Regions from separate parts of the Roseomonas gilardii genome, predicted to be linked through region 1. Evidence: predicted binding sites of a transcription regulator. Region 1 holds the regulator's gene; each other region holds the start of a gene.

Region 1 (5,773 bases):
GTTGAGCGGCGACGAGCCGGAAGGCCCCGCAAGGGATAGCCAGGGGCCCCTCACCCATTTCGACGCGGCCGGAAAGGCCGCGATGGTCGATATCTCGGCCAAGGCGGTCACCGAGCGTCGCGCCACCGCGCGTGGCCGCGTGGTGATGCGGCCGGAAACCCTGGTGCTGATCCGCGAGGGCCGTGCCGGCAAGGGCGACGTGCTGGGCGTGGCGCGGCTCGCCGGCATCATGGCCGCCAAGCGCACCGCCGACCTGATTCCGCTCTGCCACCCCCTGCCCCTCACCTCCGTGAAGCTCGACCTGGAACCGGTGGAGCCCGATACGGTGGAGATCGCCGCCACCGTCTCCACCGCCGGGCGCACCGGGGTGGAGATGGAGGCGCTGACCGCCGCCACCGTGGCGGCCCTGACCGTCTATGACATGTGCAAGGCGGTGGACCGGGGGATGCGGATCGAGGCGGTGCGCGTGGTGCACAAGTCGGGCGGCAAGTCCGGCACTTTCGAGGCCGACTGAAAGGGTTCCAGCGAGGATGATCCCGGTTTCCGAGGCGCTGCGGCGAATCCTGGATGCGTTGTCCCCCGTCCCGGCGGAGACGGTCAGCCTGCCGGAAGCCTGGAACCGTGTCCTGGCCGCGCCCGTGGCGGCACGCCTGACCCAGCCGCCCGCTGACGTCTCGGCCATGGACGGCTATGCCGTGCGGGCCGCCGAGGCGGTGGAGGGTGCCACCCTGGCGGTAACCGGGGCCGCGCCGGCGGGCCATCCCTTCGCCGGCACGGTCGGGCCGGGCGAGACGGTCCGGATCTTCACCGGCGGCTTCGTGCCGGAAGGGGCGGACGGCATCCTGCTGCAGGAGGACGCCACCGCCGAGGGCGACCGCGTCACCGTGCGGGAAACCGTGCGCCCCGGGCGCTGGATCCGGCGGCGCGGGCTGGACTTCGCCGTTGGAGAGGAACTGCTTTCCCCCGGGCGGCAACTCACGGCGCGGGATATCGGCCTCGCCGCCGCCGCCAACCATGCCTGGCTGACCGTGCACCGCCGGCCCCGGATCGGCATCCTGGCCACGGGCGACGAGATCGCCCTGCCCGGCGACCCGCTGCCGCCGGGCGGCATCGTGTCCTCCAACGCCCATGCCCTGGCCGCCCTGGTGCGCGGCGCCGGGGGCGACCCCGTGATCCTGCCCATCGTCGGGGATGATTCCGCGGCCATCGCCATGGCGGCCGCGGCGGCGGAAGGCTGCGACCTGCTCGCCACCACAGGCGGTGCCAGCGTCGGGGAGCATGACCTCGTGCAGTCGGCACTGGGGCCGCAGGGCTTCGCGCTGGATTTCTGGCGGATCGCCATGCGTCCCGGCAAGCCGCTGATCTGGGGGCATCTGCGCGGCGTGCCGCTGCTCGGCCTGCCGGGCAACCCGGTCTCGGCGCTGGTCTGCGGCGTGCTGTTCCTGCGCCCGGCCATCGCGCGCCTCTCCGGCCTGCCCGCCGGCCCCGCGCCCACCCGGCTGGCCCGGATCGGACGCGACCTGCCGGAGAACGACCGGCGGGAGGACTATCTGCGCGCGAGCCTGGAGGCCACGGGCGCGGACCTGCCCGTCGCCACCCCCTTCGCCGCGCAGGACAGCTCGATGCTCAAGACCCTGGCCCGTGCCGATGCGCTGGTGCTGCGGGCGCCGCACGCCCCGGCCCTGGCGGCGGGCGGGACGGTGGAAATCATCGACCTCGCGGCGCTCGGGGTCTGAACCGGCCCCTCCCTGACCCTTCCGTGATGGCGGAACACCTGTGGAATCCGGGGATAAACTTGACGACAAGCCAGGAACTTATCTAGAACAAGCAGATAACGTTTCCTCTTTGTTCGCCGCCCGGTTGGGAGATGCGCCATGCTAACGCGGAAGCAGCACGAGCTTCTCGTCTTCATCGACCGGCACCTGCGCCAGACCGGCTTCTCGCCCTCTTTCGAGGAGATGAAGGAGGCCCTCAACCTGCGCTCGAAGTCCGGCATCCACCGCCTGATCACGGCGCTGGAAGAACGCGGCTTCCTCAAGCGCCGCGCGCACCGGGCCCGGGCGCTGGAGGTGGTGCGGCTGCCCGACAGCCTCGCCCCCGGCAAGACGCCGTCCCGCGCGGCAGCGGCGGGCCCCGCCGGATCGTCCGGTGGCGCCTCCAACGTCATCCGTGGCAACTTCGCGCCGAACCTGGCGGGGGTGCCCTCCCCGGCCGAGCACAGCGTCGTGCAGCTCCCGCTCTATGGCCGCATCGCCGCCGGCCAGCCGATCGAGGCGCTGCGCGACACCGGCGGCAGCGTGGAGGTCCCGGCCTCGCTGCTCACGGGCGGCGAGCACTATGCGCTGGAGGTCTCCGGGGATTCGATGGTCGAGGCCGGAATCCTCGACAGTGACACGGTGATCATCCGCCGGGGCGATACGGCCGAGAACGGCACCATCGTCGTGGCACTGGTGGACGATGCGGAGGTCACGCTGAAGCGCCTCCGCCGCAAGGGCAATTCCATCGCCCTGGAGCCCGCCAATGCCAGCTACGAGACGCGGATCTTCGGCCCCGACCGGGTGAAGGTCCAGGGCACGCTGGTCGGGCTGCTGCGCCGCTACTGATCCTCGCCGGGGAGTTCTTCCGGCGGCTCCGCGGGTTCGGCGGCCATGTCCGGCCCGCCTTCATCCTCCCTGGCCGGGGCCTCGCGCGGCCTCGGCTTCGGGACAGGCGGCACCCAGGGGCGCTCGCCCCGCAGCATCCGGTCCGAAACCACCCTTGCCCCGTCGGGGGCCAGGAACACGGCCTGGGCGCCGTCGCGCCAGACGCTGAAACGGTCCACCACCAGCGGCGAGGTCCGGCCGGCACGGCAGCGGCCCCGGATCGGCTCGGCCGAGACCAGCGCCGCGACGCTGTCGCACCAGGGCTCCATCCGGATCGGCGGCGGCGCCACGCCCCGGCGCGTCTTCACCTTGCGCAACAGGGCGATCGCCGGCCCCCCCGGATGGGGCCGCAGTAGGCAGTGGCCGGCGGCGCAGCTCAGCCCGGCCGCCACGTTCTCCCCTTCCTCCGGCAGCGGCGCGAAGCCCGCCTCCCCCCAGTCGCGCAACCAGCTGTCACGGGTGAAGCCGTTGCTGCCCGAGCCACGCGCCAGGAAGACGCCTTCGGGGCTGCGATAGGCGATCAGCCGCGCATCGGCCGAGACCAGCAGGTCGGGCCGCGGCACCAGCGGGGCGGAGAACAGGCCGAACAGGATCAGCGGCACCCCCGCCCAGCGCCAGCGCGTGCGCCAGAGGCAGAGCCAGATCATCCCGAAGCTCGCCAGCAGCAGGCCCCAGGCGGGAATCGGCGGCGCGATGGCGGTGGCGCCGGGCCAGGACGCGACGCGGCGGGCCGTGGCCAGCACGAGGTCGGTGCCCCAGCCCATCGGCACCAGCGCCAGCCATTCCAGGCGGAAGGGCATCAGCAGCACCGCCAGCATCCCCGCCGGCATCACCAGCAGCGACGTCACCGGCACCGCCACCGCATTCGCCACCACGCCATAGAGCTGGAGCCGGCCGAAATGGTGCAGGCCATAGGGCGTGGTGGCCAGCCCGGCGAGCAGCGAGGTGAGGGTCAGGCCGAGCACCGCCACCAGCCCCCGCCGCCAGGCCTCGCCCTGCCCCCGCAGGCGGTCCAGCGGCCCGCGCATCGCCTCCCACCCCGCGATCAGCGCCAGCACGGCGGCGAAGCTCATCTGGAAGGAGGGGCCGAGCAGCGCCGCCGGCTGCCAGGCCAGCACCAGCGCGGCGGCCAGGGCCAAGGCGCGCAGCGACACCACCCGCCGCCCCAGCAGCACCGCCACCGTGGCCAGGGCGGCCATGGCCAGGGAACGCAGCATCGGCACCTGCGATCCGGTGAGCACCGTATAGGCCGTGCCGAGCAGCAGCCCCGCCGCGGCCGCCACGGACTTGCTGTCCGCCCGCAGGGCCAGGGGCGGCACCAGCGCCACCAGCAGCCGCACCACGCTCATCCCCAGGCCGATCACGATGGCCACGTGCAGGCCGGACACGGAGAGCAGATGGGCGAGGCCGCTGTCGCGCATCGCCGCCACGGCCTCGTCCGGGATGGGCGTCTGGCTGCCGGTGAGCATGGCGCTGGACACGGTGCTCGTCGCACCGCTGCCAAGCACGGCGAGGACGCGCTGTTCCAGCAGGCTCCGCAGCCCGGAGAAGCCGCTCCCGCCCGGTGAGGACGGCGCCGCCTCCAGCCGCTCCACGGGCGCCAGGGCCGAGGCGCTGCCGGCACTGCCGTCGAAGAAGGCGGATCGCTGGTAGTCCCAGGCACCGGGGGCCGAGGGCGGCGGCGGCGGCCGCAACAGGGCGCGCACCCGCAGCCGGTCGCCCGGCGAGATCGGCGTCTCGTCGCCCTTCTTCAGCCGGAGGCGCAGGCTGCGCTCCAGCGCCGGCTGTCCCTCGCCGGGGGTCGCCCCGGTCAGCAGGACGCGTCTTCCGCCCGGCAGGCGTTCGACCGAATCCACGCTCCCCACCAGGATCACCGCCCGGCGCGGCAGGTCCGGCACGGGCGGCAGGCTGACCCGGGCCCAGAGGGCGATGGAGAAGCCCAGCGCGACGGTCCCGGCCAGGCCCAGCAGCAGGGCGGGCAGCGGCGCCCGCCGACGCAGCCAGAGCGCCGGGAGCAGCAGGGGCGCGGGCAGCCACAGCCAGGCCTCGGAAGGTTCCCGCGACAGGGCGAAGTACAGGAGGATCCCGGTGCCGAGGGCGACGGCGAACCAGGGTGGCACGCGACTCCACTCGGCCTGCAACAGGGCCTGGAACCCGTCGCGCAGGCGCGTGGCGAGGCCGGTCCGGGCCTGCCGGTCCGGGGCGAGGAGAAAGGTGGAGGACAACAACCCAAGGTTGTTTCATTCCGGGTCAGAGCGCAACTCTCCGTGATCGGATCACCTCCGGCCCGGCCCAGGGCCGTCACGTCCGCGCCGCATTCCAGCGACAGCGGCGCGCCGTCTTCAAACCCGTCCGGACAGGGTGCTAATCAGCCGGAATGACCGTCCGCACGCGCTTCGCGCCCTCCCCCACGGGCTACCTCCATATCGGGGGCGCCCGCACCGCCTTGTTCAACTACCTCTTCGCCAAGCACCATGGCGGGCAGTACCTGCTGCGCATCGAGGACACGGACAAGGCACGCTCCACGCCGGAAGCGGTGCGGCAGATCCTGGAAAGCCTGGAATGGCTCGGCCTCTCGCCCGACGAGCCGCCGGTGATGCAGTCGGCCCGCGAGGCGCGGCACGCCGAGGTGGCGCGGCAGCTCCTGGCCGAGGGCAAGGCCTATCTCGCCTTCGACACGGCCGAGGAACTGGCCGCGATGCGCGAGCAGGCGATGAAGGAGGGCCGCCCGCCCCGCTACGATGGCCGCTGGCGCGACCGCGACCCGTCCGAGGCGCCGCCGGGCATGGCCGGTGCCGTGCGCATCAAGGCGCCGCGCGAAGGGGAGACGGTGATCCGCGATCTCGTGCAGGGCGAGGTCCGGGTGAACAATGCCGAGCTGGACGACATGATCATCCTGCGTTCGGACGGCACGCCGACCTATCAGCATGCCGTGGTGGTCGATGACCACGACATGGCGATCACGCATGTGATCCGCGGCGACGACCACCTGACCAACACCTTCCGCCAGATCATGATCTATGACGCGATGGGCTGGGACCGGCCGGACTTCGCGCATATCCCGCTGATCCATGGCGCCGACGGGGCGAAGCTGTCCAAGCGCCACGGCGCGGTGGGCGCGCTGGAGTTCC
Region 2 (5,773 bases), 2.0 Mb from region 1:
CGGCCACATAGCCGTCGCGTCCCGTGGCCAGGACCACGCGCCGCACCTGCTCGCGCGGCTGCCCAGGGTCCACCGCGCCCGCCTCAGCCAGCACCGACCAGAGCGAGGGCCCCTCCAGCACCACAGGCGCCGGGGCGGGAGAACCTGCCTGGCCGGCATGGCCCGGCAGTTCCACCCGGAGCTGCGGCAGCCGCGCCAGCATCTCCGGCGTCAGCAGCCGCATCGCCCCGCCCCGTGGCCCGACCAGCACGCCTCCGGAATCGGCCTCCGGCGGAACGGCGGTGGGTGCCGCCGCCCCGGCCTGGACGCGGATCACCGGGCTCGCGGCCTCCTGGGGCCGCGCCACCGCTTCCCCGGCCCCCGCCGGCATGGCCAGGACCGCGACCAGGATCCCGAACGCGATCCCGGCCATCCCAGGACCCGGCCGCATCATCCGGACCATGCCGCGCATGGCCTATTTCCCGACCATCACGTCGGAGGCCTTGATCACCGCCACGGCCTCGTCCCCCACGGCGAGCGCGAGGTCGTCGATGGCCTCGTTGGTGATGGAGGAGGTGATCACCACGCCGCCGCCGATATCGATCCGCACATGGCCGGTGGTCTGCCCCTTCTCGACCGACACCACCTTGCCCTTGATCTGGTTCCTGGCACTCAGCTTGATCATCGCGGACATCCTCTTCTATCCGGCCCGGAAGGGGCCGGCCACATGCGCCATGTTGGAGCGCATACAACGCCCTGCCCACCGCTCCGCGCGTGACATTCGCGTGCCCCGGTTGCCGGCCGGGAGGAAAGGTGGGTGGAAGCAAGGACAGCCGCCCGATCCGCCGTCAGCGGCCATGGTCCATTGCTCTGGCCCATTGCCCTGACCGGACGCCGGCCGTCCCTACAGCAGCGCCATCTGCACCGGCCTGTCCCCGGCCTCCGTCTCCGCTCCCTCCAGCCCCGAAAGCGTCACCCCCAGCAGTCGGATCCCCCGCTCAGGCGGCAGCAGCCCGCGCAGCAGCCCCAGCGCGCTGTCCTCCAGCGCCGCCAGCTCCGGCACCACGCGCGCGAAGCTCTGGCTGCGCGTCACCTGGCGGAAGTCGCTGAACTTCGCCTTCAGCGTCACCGTCCGCCCGCGCGTGCCGTGGCGCGCGCAGTGCTCCCACACCTTCGCCGCCAGCGGCCGCAGCGCCGCCACCAGCTCCGCCTCCTCGTGCAGGTCGCGCGCGAAGGTCGTCTCCGCCCCCACGGATTTCCGGATGCGGTCCGCCCGAACCGGCCGGTCGTCCTCGGCCCGGCTGATCGCGTGGTAATAGGCCCCGGCCTTGCCGAAATGCGCCTGCAGGAATTCCAGGCTCTGCGCCCGCAGGTCGCGCCCGGTGCGGATGCCCATCCCCTCCATCCGCGCCGCCGTCTTCGGCCCGATGCCATGGAAGCGCCCCACCGGCAGCTCCTCGACGAAGCCCGGCCCCATGCGCGGCGTGATGACGAAGAGCCCGTCCGGCTTGCGCTGGTCGGAGGCGAGCTTGGCCAGGAACTTGTTGTAGGACACCCCCGCGGAGGCGGTGAGCCCGGTCCGCGCCCGGATCTCCGCCCGGATGCGCTCCGCGATCTCGGTCGCCGAGCCGATGCCCCGCAGCCTTCCTTCCTGGAGGCTCCCCTGGAGGCTCCCGGTCACGTCGAGATAGGCCTCGTCCAGCGACAGCGGCTCGATCACCGGCGTGTACTCCGCGAAGACCGCGCGGATCTCCTGCGACACCGCCCGGTACACCTCGAAGCGCGGCTTCACGAAGACCAGCTCCGGGCATTTCCGCCGCGCCACCACGGAGGGCATGGCCGAGCGCACGCCGAAGCGCCGCGCCTCATAGCTCGCCGCCGCCACCACGCCCCGCTCCCGCGCGCCGCCCACCGCCACCGGCAGCCCGCGCAGCGCTGGGTCGTCGCGCTGCTCCACCGAGGCATAGAAGGCGTCCATGTCGATATGGATGATCTTGCGCACCGCCGCCCGGCCGGCCTGCCCGTCGCCATGGCCGATGCCAGGGCAGTCACCAGGGCGGCCGCCGGGACGTTCCTCGGGGCACTCCCCCTGGGCCGCTTCCGGCCCCGCCGCTTCCGGCACGATGTCCGGCACCGCGCTCCTCCACCCGCCCGTTCCCGCCGCGCCGGCAGAAGGGGCGGCGGCACGAACAATCCGGGAACGAGCATAGGCCAGAGCGGGGGTCGCCGCCAATCGCAACCGTCCCGGCCAGCGCCGGGAGATCCCGCCCGTGGCGCCCGTGCCCTCAGTAGCGTTCCGGCACGTAGAGTTCCGGCGGCAGGGTCCGGCGCTCGTAGTTCGGGTCGAAGACGCGCTCGGGCAGGACCACCGGCTCGTGCGGCACTTCCTCGTAGGGGATGAGGGAGAGCAGATGCGCGATGACGTTCAGACGGGCGCGCTTCTTGTCGTTGCCCTCGACGATGTACCAGGGCGCCTCGGGGATGTTCGTGCGCTCGAACATCTCCTCCTTGGCCTTGGTGTACTGCTCCCAGCGCACCCGCGACTGCAGGTCCATGGGCGAGAGCTTCCACTGCTTGATCGGGTCGTGGATGCGCATCAGGAACCGGAGCTGCTGCTCCTCGTCGGTGATGGAGAACCAGTACTTCACCACGATGATGCCGGAACGGACGAGCATCCGCTCGAACTCCGGCACGTCGCGGAAGAAGTCCTCCACCTGCGCCTCGCCGGCGAAGCCCATCACGCGCTCCACGCCGGCGCGGTTGTACCAGCTCCGGTCGAACAGCACGATCTCGCCCGCGGCGGGCAGATGCGCGACATAGCGCTGGAAGTACCACTGCGTCCGCTCGCGGTCCGAGGGCGCGGGCAGGGCGACGACGCGGCAGGTGCGCGGGTTGACGCGCTGGGTGATGCGCTTGATGGCACCACCCTTGCCGGCGCTGTCGCGTCCCTCGAACAGCACGACGACCTTCAGCCCGTTCCGCGCGACCCAGTCCTGCAGCTTGACCAGTTCGCTTTGCAGGCGCAGCAACTCGCGGAAATAGAGCTGCCGGTCGATCGTCGCCGTCTTCCGCTCGCGCCGGATCTGCCGCAGCGCCTCGGGCAGACGCTGGTCGTCCAGCTCCATCTCGAGCTCTTCGTCCAGGTCGTCCTGCATCTCCAGCCGCAGCCAGGATGGCTGCCGCTCCTCGTCCTCACCCGCCATTCCGCCTGCCGCCCCTCGATGATAGCCCCCGGGGGAATCCTCGAAACCCGGGAATGGGCGGCTATAGACAGGCCATGCGGCGGCGCATGCGACGGATCCGTGACGATTTCATGACCCCCATGCCATGGCCCCGGCTGGAACACCGCTCCAGCCGGGGCCCGGGGCCAGGCGATCGCGCCCGCCTCAGAGCGAGGCCGAGGCGGCCCGTCCGGAGGACAGGTCGGTCGCCTGCACCTGCGCGCCGCTGAGGCCGGACAGGTTCACCTTGATCCGGTCGCTGATATGGCCGACCTCGTTCACGGCCACGGTGTGCTCGCCCGTCTGATGCGTGGTGGGCCCGCCCCCGGCGAAGAGGTCATAGGCCACCTTGGCGCTCTGCCGGCCGGTGAAGTTGTCGCCCTGGACATCGATGAAGCGTCCGCCATCGCTGATGGCACGCAGCGTGATCCGCGGCGGCGGGGTGAAGGCGCCGTTGTGCTGCTGCGCCCCGCCAGCCGGGGTCCAGGTGAAGTAGCCGCCCTGGAAGCGTTGCAGCCGCCCGACCCCCGCCTCGTCATGCTCCGCCTCCACCGGATAGCGGCTGCTGCCCCGCTCCCAGCCCAGACGCGCCCACTTGTCCCGGATCGCGCCATAGACCTCGTGCGCGCCCGACGCGGGCGACCAGTAGATCGACGCCTCCGGCTTCCCCTGGAGCTGCACCGCCCGGAAGTGGTTGAACCGCCCCACCCCGTCCGGGCAGCCGGACTCGTCGTTGATGGGATAACCGAAGCGCTCGCGCCCGATCTCTCGCCAGCGCGCGCCAATCGAGCCGTAGACCAGGTGCGCCCCGGTATCCGGATGCCAGGAGATCGTGCGACCCGACTGGAAATCCTGGTAGCGCCCAACCCCGTCGAAGGTGGGGGTCTCGTTGTTCAGGGGTGCGCCCAGCGCGCCGCCCAGCCCGCCCAGGCTCAGCCATTTCGCCTCGATGGCCCCGAAGACCACCAGATTACCGACCTTGGTAGGCATGTCGTCTCTCCCCGGAACCATGTCCGTGGAAATGACCGTGTCCGAAACGACTACCTGCCTTCGTCCACCGGATGGTGGAGACGATGATGACATTTCCGTCATGCCCGCCCGGTCCGCGCGACGGACTTCCAGGACCTGCCCGGCCTCCCATGGGCCGGAACAGGACTGCGGACCCAGCTCTGGCACCGTGCGGCGTCCTGGCGGGCATACCGCCTGGGTCCGCCGCCGGAACGGGTTGAAGGAGATGTCACCCGCCCCGGATCGGCGTTGCCATCACGAAACGGTGCGCCACCGGCCGGGTGGGGACAGGTGCCGGGGCCTCACCCCGCCGCCCGCATCTCCACCCCCAGCCGACCCAGATCCCGCCAGAAATCCGGATAGGTCTTCGCCACGCAACCCGGATCGAGGATCGTCATCCCCGGCACCATCAGCCCGGCCAGCGCCATGCTCATGGCGATCCGGTGGTCGCCATAGGTCTCGATCCGCGCCGCCCGGAACCCCTCCGGTGCCGCCGGGGTGACGACCAGGTCGTCCCCGTCCTCCACCGCCAGCCCGGGCGAGAGGCGCGACAGCTCCGTCGCCATGGCATGCACCCGGTCGCATTCCTTCACGCGCAGGTTGGCGATCCCCGTGAAACGCACCGGCGCGGCGCCAAAGGCCGCCACCGCCGCCAGGGTCGGCACTGCATCCTGCATCTGCGACCCGTCGATCACCGGCGGCATGGCCCGGAAATCCCGGATCAGGGGATAGGCCGCCGCATCGGGCTGGGTGAAATCCGCCGCCGCCACGCCCAGGTCGATCGCCCCGCCGGTCAGCGCCTCCGCCGCCCAGAGATAGGTCGCCGCCGAGGCATCCGGCTCCACATGCAGCTCCGCCGCCCGGTAGCCGCCCGGTCGCACCACCCAGGCCGAGCCGCCCTCCGGCTCCACCACCGCGCCGAAACGCCGCATCGCCGCCACGGTCAGGTCGATATAGCCCCGCGCCCCGATGGCGTCGCCGCGCAGCGCCACCCGCACCGGATGCGCTCCGCAGGCGGCCAGCATCAGCAGCGCGGAGACATACTGGCTCGACAGCCCGGCATCGACGGTCACCTCGCGTCCCTCGAACCCGCCGCGCCCATGCACCGTGACCGGCGGGCAGCCCGTCGGCGCCTCCGCCTCCACCCCCAGGCTCCGCATCGCCTCCACCAGCGGCGCGATCGGGCGCTTCTGCATATGCGCGTCGCCGGTCAGCACCACCCTGCCCTCCGCCAGCGCCGCCGCCGCCGTCAGGAAGCGCACCGCCGTTCCGGCATTGCCCAGGAAGAGCGGCTCGGCCGGCGCCCGCAGTCGCCCGCTGCCCCGCACCACGAAGCCAGTCTCCTCCGGCTCCTCCACCCCCACCCTCATGGCGCGCAGCGCATTCGCCATGTGTCGCGTGTCGTCGCTTTTCAGCGCGCCCGTCAGCCGGCTTTCCCCGTTCGCCAGCCCGGCCAGCAGCAGCGCCCGGTTGGTGATGGATTTCGACCCCGGCGGCGAGACCCGGCCCCGCAAGGGGGCCTGGGGCGGGATGATGGTCAGGGCATCGGTCATGCGGGGGCCGCT
Region 3 (5,773 bases), 1.3 Mb from region 1:
GAGCGTCGCGCCTCCTTCCGGCCCGCACCACCATCGCGCCACTCTCGCCGGAGCGCGGGTGGCGCCCGGCGTCAGCTCGTCGTCTGGATCATCTCCCGCACCACCGGATAGATCTCGTTCGCCCAGCGGCGGCCGTTGAAGACGCCGTAATGGCCGACGCCGGTCTGCAGGTGGTGGCGCTTCATCGTGACGGGGATGCCGCTGCACAGGTCCAGCGCCGCCATGGTCTGGCCGATGCCGCAGATGTCGTCGTTCTCGCCCTCCACGGTCAGCAGCGCGGTGCGGCGGATCGCATCCGGCCGCACCCGCTCGCCGCGCCAGTGCATGGTGCCGCGCGGCAACTCGTTCTCCTGGAAGGCGGAGCGGACGGTCTGGAGGTAGAATTCGGCGGTGAGGTCCATCACCGCGAAATACTCCCCGTAGAAGCGCTTGTGCGCTTCCGAGGCGGCCAGGGCGCCGGCGGCGATGTTCTCGTACTGCGTGGCGAAGGCGCGGCCATGCCGGTGCAGGTTCATCGACATGAAGGCGCTGAGCTGGGTCACGCCGGGATAGACGCGGCGCCCATGCCCGGCGAAGCGCCAGGGCACGGTGTCGATCAGCTCCCGCTCGAACCACTCGATGGGCTTCGACTGTGCGAGGCGGTTCACCTCGGTCGGGTTCAGCCGCGTGTCGATCGGCCCGGCCATCAGCGTCATGGAGCGCGGCTGGTGCCGGTTGCGGGTCTGCGCCATGACCGAGACGGCGGCCAGCACCGGCACCGCCGGCTGGCAGACGGCGAGGACATGGGTGGGCGCACGTTCCTCGCCGCCCATCTCCTCCAGGAAGCGGATGATGTGCCCGATGCAGTCGTCGAGGTCGAAGCGACCAGCCTCGGCCGGCACGTCGCGGGCATTGGCCCAGTCGGTGATATAGACGTCGTGGTCCTGCAGCAGCACCTGCACCGTGCCGCGCAGCAGGGTGGCGAAATGCCCCGACATCGGCGCCACCACCAGCACGCGCGGCTGCGGCAGGTCGCTGTCCTTGCGGAAGTGCAGGAGGCGGCCGAAGGGGGTGGCGAAGACCTCCTCCTCCCCGATTTCGGCCAGGGCATTGCCCATGCGGACGGGGGCGAGGTTGAAGGCCGGCCGCTTGTGGGTGACGCGGAGCTCGGACAGGACCTCCAGCGCCGCCGAGGCCCGGCGGAGCAGGGCGGCCCCCGGCTGCAACGGATGCAGCGGCCGCAGCAGCGGCGCCAGCCCGTGGGCGAAACCCTGCCAGGGAGCCAGAAGGTCGGTCCCGGATTGGTAAAGCGCGTAGTTCATGGGTCCGATCGGTCTCCGCGCAGGACCATGGGCCGGATCGGGACGTGTCGTGCCCGTCGGCCGGGTTTGCTGCGACGCAACATATAGCGTGCCACGGCGAAGGCCCAAGGCGAAATGCATCCGGCCCGGCCAGGGGAGCCGGCCATGCCGGCCCCGGACCGGCGATGCGGGTGCCGGCGGGCCGGCGGGTGGGCAGGACCGCCCGATGCCGGAAGCGCGCGATTCCCTGGCGGGACCGAAGCGCCTAAGCTGCCTCCTGTCGGATTCAGGGCCGGAGGCCAGGTGCCATGGCGGATGCCAGATTGCTGATCAGCAGTCGCAACTATTCCTCCTGGTCGCTGCGTGGCTGGCTACTCTGCCGCCTGACGGGGCTGGAGGTCGAGGTTTCCGTTGCGGCGGCGGACGATCCGGCGGCCCGGGCGGAGCTGCTGATGCGCTCCTCCTCCATTCTGCTGCCCTGCCTGATCCATGGGGAGGTCACGGTCTGGGACACGCTGGCCATCGCCGAATACCTGAACGAGACCTTCCCCAAAGCCGGCCTCCTGCCCGATGACCGGGCGGCGCGGGCGCGCAGCCGCTCGATCTCGGGGGAGATGCATTCCGGCTTCTCGGCGCTGCGTTCCTCGCTGCCGATGAACCTGCGGACACATGTGCCGGATTTCACGCTCTGGTCGGGGCCGAAGGCCGATATCGAGCGCATCCTGACGATCTGGAACGAGTGCCTGGGCAAATGGGGTGGGCCGTGGCTCTTCGGCGACAGGCCCGGCATCGCCGATGCCATGTACGCGCCGGTGGTGACGCGCTTCCTGACCTATGGCGTCCGCCTGGATGGCGCCGCGGCCCGCTATGCCGACACCATCATGTCCTGGCCCGACATGGCCGAATGGGTCGAGGCGGCGAAGGTCGAGCCGGAGCATGTCACGGAGCTGGACTTGGAGGCCGAGTTCTGAACCCGGCTCCAGCGAGAGAAAACGGGTTCAGGCCCCGGCGGCATCCATCCTGGCCAGCAGGGCCCGCACCCGGTCCGGCGGCAGAGAGGCCTCGACCGGCCGGGACCCGTTGAGCCGGAAGCGCAGCGGCTGGTTCGCCGCCGCCGCCGCGCGCAGCTCCATCTCCGGAAAGAAGCTCGCCACGGTTTCCGTGTAGAGGCAGTCCCGCCCCGAAGGCCCCTGGCCGCAGCGCAGCGTGTGGTCGATCTCCCGGATCGGGGCGGGGACGTGGTTGGCCATGCTGATGCTCACGAAGCGCTGCCGGCCCGGCCCGGCATAGGTCACCTCGATCGTGGCGCGGAAGATCCTCTCCCGCGCATCCTGCCGCGCCCGCCCGGCGCCCAGCGCGGTCAGGACGCGGGGCAGGGGCGGGCCGTCCGGGTATTCCTCGATCCTCGGGGTGACGCTGTAGACCAGGAAGGGCTGGTCCGGCTCGTCCTTGACCTGGACCGAGACCGGCTCCTGCGGCGGCAGGGGCTGGCCCGCCACGATCGGGGGCTGCGGCGTGGCACAGGCGGCCAGCAGCAGGGCGAGGCCCAGCGGCAAGAGGAACGGAGAAAGGTGGTCACGGGCCATCCGGTCTCAATGGCACCGGCGCGGGGCCCGCGGCAAGGCAGAGCGCGACCGGCGGACCACGGCAGGGCCGGCCGCCTTTCCGGCGAAGGGGGGCCGGGGCCGGCGGCGCCCCGATCCCCTGGACGCCGGGCCGCGCCCGCGCGACAGAGGGGCGGGACAGCCGAGGGAGACAGCGGGATGAGGGCCTATCTGGCCGGGCCGGACGTGTTCCTGCCGAAGGCGCGCGAGCATGCGCGCCGCAAGACCGGGATCTGCGCCCGCTATGGCATCACCGGGCGCCCGCCGCTGAACGAGGATGCGGAGGGGCTGGCGGCGGAGACCACCTGGCTCGGCATCTATCGCAAGGATGTGGCGATGATGGAGGAATGCGACATCGTGATCGCGAACCTCACGCCTTTCCGCGGTCCCTCCGCCGATTCGGGCACGCTGGTGGAGATCGGCTGGTTCCTCGGGCGTGGCAAGCCGATCTTCGGCTATTCCAACAGCGCCAGCCTCTTCGAGACGCGCAGCCGGGCGCAGGTGGCGGCGGTGCCGGACCCGCTGGAGGGCATCACCATCGAAGGATTCGGGGCGCCCGACAACCTGATGATCCCCGGCGCGGTGCTGGATGGCGGCGGGCTGCCCATGGTGCTGCCGCCGGATGGGCGGGACCGGGCCTTCGACGCGCTGGATGTGTTCGAACTCTGCGTGGCCCAGGCGGCGGTGAAGCTGGGCCTGCGGGGAGAATAGGCCCCAAGGGGCGCGCGGAGAGGCGGGGTTCACGGGTGGACCCTCGCCTCGCGCCGACAGGGCGGCGTCGCGCTCCTGTCCTGGCCTAATGGTCGCGGCCGCGACCGGTCTTGGCCTGCAGCGCGTCGATCCGCTTGGAGGCCTCCGCCTTGCTGAGCGACGGGTCGAACTCCTCGCCGGCCTCCTCGCTCAGCGTCTTCAGATAGCTGGCCTGGGCGCCGGTCATCGCCTCGTCGCCGGTGGTCCAGTTGTCCGGGTCCTTCACCGTGTTGGAGCCGGGATCGGGATCGGTCTTGGGATTCTCCGTCACGTCCTGGGTCGCCTTCTGGGCGGATTCGGCGTGCTGGCCGTGCTTCTGGGCCATGGATCTGGCATCCTCGTGTTGATCGTTCTCCAAACGTTCGCATCCGGCCGGGGTTTCGCGGTGCCTTCCCCGGCCGGAGCGGAAGACCAGGGAAGAGCCCATGAGCAGCTCCGTGGATGCCGAGACAGGGAATCAGGGCGCGGCCGGGCCGCTGGCCGGCCGCCGTGTCGTGGTGCCGGAAACGCGCGAGCTGGAAACCATGGCCCGGATGCTGGAGCGCCAGGGGGCCACGGTGCTGCGCTGCCCGCTGGTCGCCATCCTCGACCTGGAGGACCCGGCGCCCGCCGAGGCCTGGCTGCGGCGCTTCATCGACACGCCGCCGGACGACCTGATCCTGCTGACCGGGGAGGGGCTGTCGCGCCTGATGGGCGTGGCGGAACGGGCCGGGCTGGCGGAGGGCTTCCGCGCCGCGCTGTCCGGGGCGCGCCGCATCGTGCGCGGGCCCAAGCCGACGGCCCGGCTGCGGAGCCTGGGCCTGGGGCCCGACATCTCCGCGGCCACGCCGACCACGGCCGGGGTGATCGCCGCGCTGGAACCCCTGCCGCTGGAAGGGCGGCGCGTGGCGGTGCAGCTCTATCCCGACAATCCCAACGAGGCGCTGCTGGGCTTCCTGCGCGATCGCGGCGCCCGGCCCGATCCGGTGGTGCCCTATGCCTATGCCTCGAAGGAGGATGACGGACGGGTGCTGGCGGTGATCCGCGAGATGGCGGAGGGGGCGGTGGACCTGATCGCCTTCACCTCCTCTCCCCAGGTGCGGCGCCTGCGCGAGGTGGCGAAGGCCAGCGGCGAGGAAGCGCTGCTGGCCGAAGCCCTGGCCCGCACCCGCATCGCCGCCGTGGGACCGCTGGTGGCGCGGGCGGTGGAGGAGGCGGGCGGCCATGTCGCCATGCAGCCGGGCGAGAACTTCCACCTCAAGCCGATGGTGGGCGAGATCGTCGCGGCGATCGGCTGATCCGGCCGCGACGCCTCCGCCCACCGGGGGGGATGCTCCTGTGCCGTCAGGGGATCAGGCAGTCGGCGCGGAGCTGCGCGAAGAGATCGAAGAAGGCCTCGTCCGTCGGCTGATAGGCAGTGAAGCCCAGGCGCCGGCTCTTGCTCATGTCCGTCACCACCTCGATCGGGCGGCCGAGATCGGCATCGGTGTGCCAGGGGGAAGCGAGGCGGCGCAGATCGGCCTCCGCCAGCCCGTGCCGCGCGGCGATGGCGCGCCAGGCCTCGTCGTCGCCCGCCATCTGCCGCTCCAGCGGCTGCGGCGTGCCGTCGAACGGGGCGGGTTCCAGGCCGAACCAATTGGCGATCCGCCCCCACATCCAGCTCCAGCGGAAGATGTCGCCATCGACCACGTTGAAGGCCTCGTCGCGCGCCGCCGGGGTGGTGGCGGCCCAGAGCAGGTGCCGGGCCAGCAGCCGCGCATCCGTCATGTCGGTCAGCCCGTTCCACTGCGCGGCGGAACCGGGGAAGCGGAAGGGGCGCCCCAGCTCCCGGCACAGCGTGGCATAGGCGGCCAGGGTGGTGCCCATGTTCATCGCGTTGCCGACCGCCTTGCCGATCACCGTGTGCGGGCGATGGACGCTCCAGGAGAAGCCGTCGCGCGCGGCGGCGGCGAAGAGCTCGTCCTCCTGCGCGTAGTAGAAGTTCTCCACCTCCAGGCGCGGCTGGTCCTCGCGGAAGGGGGTCTGCGGCAGCACGCCCTTCCCGTAGGTCTCGAAGGGGCCGAGATAGTGCTTCAGCCCCGTGACCAGCGCGACATGCCGCACCCCGCCGCCCGGCCGCAACGCGTCGAGCAGGTTCCGCACCATGGCGGCGTTGACCCG
Region 4 (5,773 bases), 1.3 Mb from region 1:
CCCAGGCCATCCTGGTGCGCGGCGACGCACCCTTCCACACACTGGCCGACCTGCGCGGCAAGCGGGTGGCGGGCAATCGCGGCGGCTGGGGCCAGTTCCTGGTGCGGGCCGCGCTGCAACGGGCCGGCCTGCCCCCGGATGCGGTGGAGCATGTCTTTCTCGGCCCCGCCGAGGCGGCGCTGGCCTTCCGCTCGGGCTCCGTGGATGCCTGGGCGATCTGGGAGCCCTATGTCTCCATCGAGGTGGCGCAGTTCGGCGCCCGCGTGCTGGAGGACGGCACGGGCCTCACCCCCACCGTCAGCTTCCTGGCGGCGCACCGCAACGCGCTGCGCGACCGGCACGGCGAACTGGCCGACCTGATGCGGCGGCAGCGCTCGGGCTGGAACTGGGCCACCGCGCACCTGCCGGACTACGCCGCCTACAACGCGAAGCTGATCCGCCTGCCCGAAAAACCCGTGCAGCAGGCCTTCGAGAAGCAGCGGACCCGCGCCGTGCCGCTCGACGAGGCACTGCTGGCGGAGTTGCAGCAGGCCGCCGACCGGGCGGTGGAATTCGGCGTGCTGAAGCAGAGGATCGACGTCACGGCGGCCATCGACAGGGGCTTCCCGCTCGACGCGGCGGGGTAGGGCCGGAGCGTCCGGAACGGCGCCTCAACCCTTCCGCACACCCCAGAACATGGTGCCGCTGGCCTGCACCACCCCGTCGAGGTTGCCGCGCAGCGCCGAGGGCAGGCTGTAGGAGCCGACCGGGACGAAGGGCACCTCCTCCAGCGCGATGCGCTGCATCCCGGCGCAGATACGCTTCTGTTCCGCGAGGTCCGACGCCTTGAACCAGGCGTCGCGCAGGGCCTCCAGCCTGGGGCTGGTCGGCCAGCCGAACCAGCCGCCCTTGCCGTTGCCGCGCAGCGGGAAATGGCTGCCGGGATTGCTCAGGCTGAGCCCGGCCCAGGAGGTGCAGAAGGCGTTCCAGCCTCCTTCGGCGGCCGGCTTGTCGCTGGCCCGCCGCCCGACCAGCGTGCCCCAGTCCATGGTCTGGAAATCGACGTTGAGCCCGATCTGCCGGAACAGGCTCTGCCCCACCTGGGCGATCGGCACCAGCGCCGCCTGGTCCGAGGCGGACAGGAAGACCACCGGCTCGCCCTTGTAGCCGCTCTCGGCCACCAGCCGCCGCGCCAGGGCGAGGTCGCGCTTTCCGGTCAGCGCCTCCATCCCCGCATCGCTCGCCATCGGCGTGCCGGGGGTGAAGACGCCCGTCGGAACCGTCATCAGGTCGGTCTGGTCGCCGACCACGGCGGTCATGAACTCCGCCTGGTCGATGGCCGGCAGGATCGCGCGCACCAGCTTCGGGTTGTCGAAAGGCGGCTGGGTGTGGTTCAGCGCGATCACGCCCGGCGTGGGCAGGGAGGAGGTGGAGACCAGCTTCACCCCCGGCTGCCGGCGCAGCGTGGACAACAGATCGAAGAGCGGGCTTTCCAGCCAGTCCACCTCGCCCTGTTGCAGGGCATTGGCGGCGGTGGCCGGGTCGGGGATGACGCGCCATTCGACCCGCGCCACATTCGCCACCTTGCCGCCCGCCCAGAAGGAGGGCGGCTCCTGCCGCGGCTGGTACTTCGCGAAACGCTCCCAGGCCGAGAAGGAGCCGGAGACGCGTTCGCCCGGCAGGTAGCGGAAGGGGCCGCTGCCGATGGCGTCGGTGATCTGGGCGAAGGCATCCACCTTCGCCTGCCGCTCCGGCATGATCATGCAGATATCCGGCCCGCCCAGCGCGAAGGTCATCAGCGGGAAGGGCGCCTTCAGCCGGATGCGGAAGCGCCGGTCGTCCAGCGCCGCGATCTCGTCGGCCAGGGCCAGGAGCTGTTGCCCGAAGCCCTTGCGTTTGCCCCAGCGGTTGATGGAGGCCACGCAGTCGGCCGCGCGCACCGGCTCGTTGTCGTGGAACAGCAGCCCGTCCCGCAGGGTGAAGGTCCAGCTCAGCCCGTCATCCGAGACCTCGTGCCCCGCCACCATCTGCGGCTGTGGCGTCAGCGACGCGTCGATGCCGTAGAGCGTGTCGTAGACCATCATCCCGTGGTTGAAGGCGACCGTCGCCGTGGTCCACACCGGATCGAGGCTCGACAGGTCGGCCTGCGGCACGAAGCGCAGCGTGCCGGCGGGGGTGGCCGCCAGGGAAGGCCGCGCGAGGCCGGTGCCCGCCGCCAGGGCCGCACCGCCCGCGAGGAACTGTCTGCGCCGCATCGCCCGCCCTCCTCCGGATCGCCGGAGAGCGAGCTTGACGGCGTGGCGGCCCCGGAGGCCAGCGAAATAGAGACGCTCTCCCACCGGCATGATGGCGCCGCGCGGCGTGGTTGATGCCGTCCTGTGCAGGATCGCGCGGCAGCCCGGGCGTTCGCCGCGAAAGCGGGCGAGGCCCTGCGTCCCCGCCCAGCTCCACGCCAGTTCCCTGGGGACCGGACCCCAGGCTGACGCCCACCACCGGCGCCAACTCAGGCCCGGGGTCCGGGGGCCGGCGTCGGTCCCCGGCGGAGAGGGTCCGGGAGAGGCAGAGCCTCTCCCGGGGGCGACGAGCAGGGTGCCACGCCCCCGGGGCCCCCGGGGGAGCGCGGTTGTTCCGTCAGGGCACCAGGACGCCGGCGGCGCGTTCCGCCGCCATGGCGCGGCGATGCGACAGCAGGGTCGCCACCAGCCCCAGCACCGCCGCGACGGAGAGCCAGAGGCCGGGGATGGCGCGGTTGCCGGTGACCTCGATCAGCCAGGTGCAGATCGCCGGGGTGAAGCCGCCGAAGGTGGCGGTGGCCAGCGAATAGGCGAGCGAGAAGCCGGAGGTGCGGACCTCCGCCGGCATGATCTCCGTCAGATAGACCACCATGGCGCCGTTGTAGGAGCCGTAGAGGAAGGACAGCCACAGGAGCGACAGCAGCAGCCGGTCGAAGGAGGGCGCGGCCACCAGCCAGGAGATCACCGGATAGGCCGTGGCAATGGCCAGCACGGTGCAGGCCACCAGCACGGGAAAGCGCCCCAGCCGGTCGGAGATGGCGCCGCCGATGGGCAGCCAGATCAGGTTGGAAACGCCGACGCAGAGGGTGACGATCAGCGCGTCGGTGGAGGCGAGGTGCAGCACCTCCCGCCCATAGGTCGGGGTATAGGCGGTGATCAGGTAGAAGGACACGGTGGTCATCGTGACCATCATCATGCCCAGCAGCACCACCTGCCAGTTGGCGGCCACCGAGCGCAGGATCTCGCCCGCCGTCGGGCGGCGGTGCCGCGTCTGCTCCAGGAAGGCCTCGGTCTCGGGCAGGGAGCGGCGGATATAGAAGAGGTAGGGCACGATCAGGCAGCCCACCAGCAGCGGCACGCGCCAGCCCCAGGCATCCATCTGCGCCGGGGACAGCAGGCTGGCCAGCGTCACGCCGAGCAGCGCGGCGAAGATCACCGCCACCTGCTGGCTGCCCGACTGCCAGGAGACGTAGAAGCCCTTGTTGCCGGGCGTCGCGATCTCCGAAAGATAGACGGACACGCCGCCCAGCTCCACGCCGGCGGAGAAGCCCTGCAGCAGCCGGCCGATCAGCACCAGCACCGGCGCCATCAGCCCGATCGTCGCATAGCCCGGCACCACGGCGATGGAGAGCGTGCCCACCGCCATCATCGCCAGCGTCAGCAGCAGCCCGTTGCGGCGGCCGTGCCGGTCGATATAGGCGCCCAGCACCAGCGCGCCGAGCGGGCGCATCAGGAAGCCGACGCCGAAGGCCGCGAGCGACGCCATCAGCGAGGCGAAGGGGTTCTGCGAGGGAAAGAAGGTCCGGCCGATGGCGGCGGCGTAGTAGCCGTAGACCGTGAAATCGTACATCTCCAGGAAGTTGCCGGAGGCAACCCGGAAGACGTTCTTGATCTGGTCTTTTCGGGAGGAGGGGGTGGGCAAGAGGGCATGCTCCCAGCAGGCAGTCTTCTGTCAGCTAGACCTCATGGCCATCCGGAAACATGGGCCGGAAGATTACGGAAAATTTGCATGCTTCTGTCCGTCAGGTCATTCCGGCTTCCGGCCGCCGGATTTCCGCCGACGGAGCCCGTCGCGGCGCTTGCCGGCGCCGTTCGGAACATAATATGAACATTCATGCAGAGCCGTGCCATGGACCTCCGCCGGAAGCTGGAAATCCTCGCCGACGCGGCGAAATACGATGCCTCCTGCGCCTCCTCCGGCTCCGAGAAGCGGGACAGCCGCGACGGCGGCCTGGGCAGCACCGAGGGGATGGGCATCTGCCACGCCTATGCGCCGGACGGGCGCTGCATCTCCCTTCTGAAGGTGCTGCTGACCAATGCCTGCGTCTATGACTGCGCCTACTGCATCAACCGTGCCTCCTCGAACGTGCCGCGGGCGCGCTTCACGGTGGCGGAGTTGGTCGGGCTGACGCTCGACTTCTACCGGCGGAATTATATCGAGGGGCTGTTCCTGTCCTCCGGCATCATCCGCTCGCCGGACTACACGATGGAGCAGATCCTCCGCGTGGCGCGGGAACTGCGGGAGGATCACGGCTTCCGGGGCTATATCCACCTCAAGACCATCCCCGATGCCGATCCGGCGCTGCTGGCGCAGGCGGGGGCCTATGCCGACCGGCTGAGCATCAATGTCGAGCTGCCGAAGGTGGAGAGCCTGGCCCGGCTGGCCCCGGAGAAGGACAGCGGCGCCATCAAGCGCGCCATGGGCGACCTTCGGCTGCGCATCGAGGGTGCGGCGGAGGCAAGGCGGGAGCACGAGGCCGGGCGGGTCCGGGCCACGCCGCCGCGCTTCGCCCCGGCGGGGCAGAGCACGCAGATGATCGTGGGCGCGGATGGCGTGGACGACCGCCAGATCCTGGGCACCACGGCGGCGCTCTACGGCTCCTACCGGCTGCGTCGGGTCTATTTCTCCGCCTATTCGCCCATCCCCGACGCGCCCGCCCTGTTGCCGCCCATGGCGCCGCCCCTGGTCCGCGAGCACCGGCTCTACCAGGCGGACTGGCTGATGCGCTTCTACGGCTTCGAGGCCGGGGAGATCGTGGCGCCAGCCGGGGAGGACGGCGCCGCGCCGGGCATGCTGGATCTCGACATCGATCCCAAGCTCGCCTGGGCGCTGCGCAACCGGCACCGCTTCCCGGTGGACCTGAACCGGGCGGGGCGGGAGATGCTGCTGCGCGTACCGGGGCTGGGGGCGAAGACGGTGGAGCGCGTGATCGCCGCACGGCGGCACCGGACGCTGCGGCTGGAGGATCTGGCGCGGCTGCACATCCCGCTGCGGAAGGTGGCGCCCTTCTTGATCGCCGCCGGGCATCATCCGCGCACCGGGTTGCTCGACCGCGCCGACCTGCGCGCCCTGCTGTCGCCGGAGGGAGGGCTGGCCGCCTCCCTGCCCATGGCGCCGCCGGGGCGCCCCCGCCAGCTTTCGCTCTTCGCCGTCCTCCCTGGCCCGGAAGGCGCTCATGGAGAAGGCGCGCATGCATAGCGTCGCCCTGGAGGCGCCCGACGACTTCGCCGGCTGGCGGGCGGCGGCGCGGGCGCTGGTGATCGCCGGCATCGCGCCGGAACGGGTCTCCTGGTCCAGCCCCGCCGATCCGCCCGCCCTGCTGGCCGGGCCACCGCCGCCGGAGGCACCGGAGGACGCCCCGGCGCCGCGCGTGCCAAGGGCCTTCCCGGAACTGGCCGAACAGGTGATCCGCCACCGCGATCCGGAGCGCTTCGCCCTGCTGCACCGGCTGCTGCACCGGCTCCAGGCGGAGCGGGGGCTGCTGGAAGTGGCCTCCGAC

What was found. Region 1 encodes LexA, which represses DNA repair genes until DNA is damaged. Its sites were predicted from a motif close to TGTTCTANNTANGTTC; they were not measured.
Region 2: the regulator LexA is predicted to act here: its motif matches at 2,167-2,182, upstream of dinB (DNA polymerase IV).
Region 3: the regulator LexA is predicted to act here: its motif matches at 3,983-3,998, upstream of RGI145_RS03070 (DUF3072 domain-containing protein).
Region 4: the regulator LexA is predicted to act here: its motif matches at 4,089-4,104, upstream of RGI145_RS02920 (putative DNA modification/repair radical SAM protein).

Annotation. Positions count from the first base shown of each region.
Region 1 covers NZ_CP015583.1:2,010,945-2,016,717, forward strand. Annotated here, with positions in the region: gene trpC (indole-3-glycerol phosphate synthase TrpC) at 1-5, shown strand, start outside; gene moaC (cyclic pyranopterin monophosphate synthase MoaC) at 83-514, shown strand; gene RGI145_RS09145 (molybdopterin molybdotransferase MoeA) at 531-1,736, shown strand; gene lexA (transcriptional repressor LexA) at 1,875-2,603, shown strand; gene RGI145_RS09155 (ComEC/Rec2 family competence protein) at 2,597-4,867, opposite strand; gene gltX (glutamate--tRNA ligase) at 5,020-5,773, shown strand, end outside.
Region 2 covers NZ_CP015583.1:7,212-12,984, reverse strand. Annotated here, with positions in the region: gene RGI145_RS00065 (molybdopterin-binding protein) at 1-451, opposite strand, end outside; gene RGI145_RS00060 (TOBE domain-containing protein) at 455-661, opposite strand; gene dinB (DNA polymerase IV) at 884-1,957, opposite strand; gene ppk2 (polyphosphate kinase 2) at 2,265-3,182, opposite strand; gene RGI145_RS00045 (LGFP repeat-containing protein) at 3,366-4,190, opposite strand; gene RGI145_RS00040 (3-phosphoshikimate 1-carboxyvinyltransferase) at 4,511-5,761, opposite strand.
Region 3 covers NZ_CP015583.1:703,324-709,096, forward strand. Annotated here, with positions in the region: gene RGI145_RS03045 (M81 family metallopeptidase) at 1-2, shown strand, start outside; gene RGI145_RS03050 (polyhydroxyalkanoate depolymerase) at 72-1,301, opposite strand; gene RGI145_RS03055 (glutathione S-transferase) at 1,604-2,251, shown strand; gene RGI145_RS03060 (hypothetical protein) at 2,279-2,866, opposite strand; gene RGI145_RS03065 (nucleoside 2-deoxyribosyltransferase) at 3,044-3,595, shown strand; gene RGI145_RS03070 (DUF3072 domain-containing protein) at 3,681-3,959, opposite strand; gene RGI145_RS03075 (uroporphyrinogen-III synthase) at 4,060-4,911, shown strand; gene RGI145_RS03080 (SDR family oxidoreductase) at 4,958-5,773, opposite strand, start outside.
Region 4 covers NZ_CP015583.1:667,972-673,744, forward strand. Annotated here, with positions in the region: gene RGI145_RS02905 (ABC transporter substrate-binding protein) at 1-626, shown strand, start outside; gene RGI145_RS02910 (ABC transporter substrate-binding protein) at 651-2,234, opposite strand; gene tcuC (MFS transporter) at 2,611-3,915, opposite strand; gene RGI145_RS02920 (putative DNA modification/repair radical SAM protein) at 4,108-5,472, shown strand; gene RGI145_RS02925 (UdgX family uracil-DNA binding protein) at 5,465-5,773, shown strand, end outside.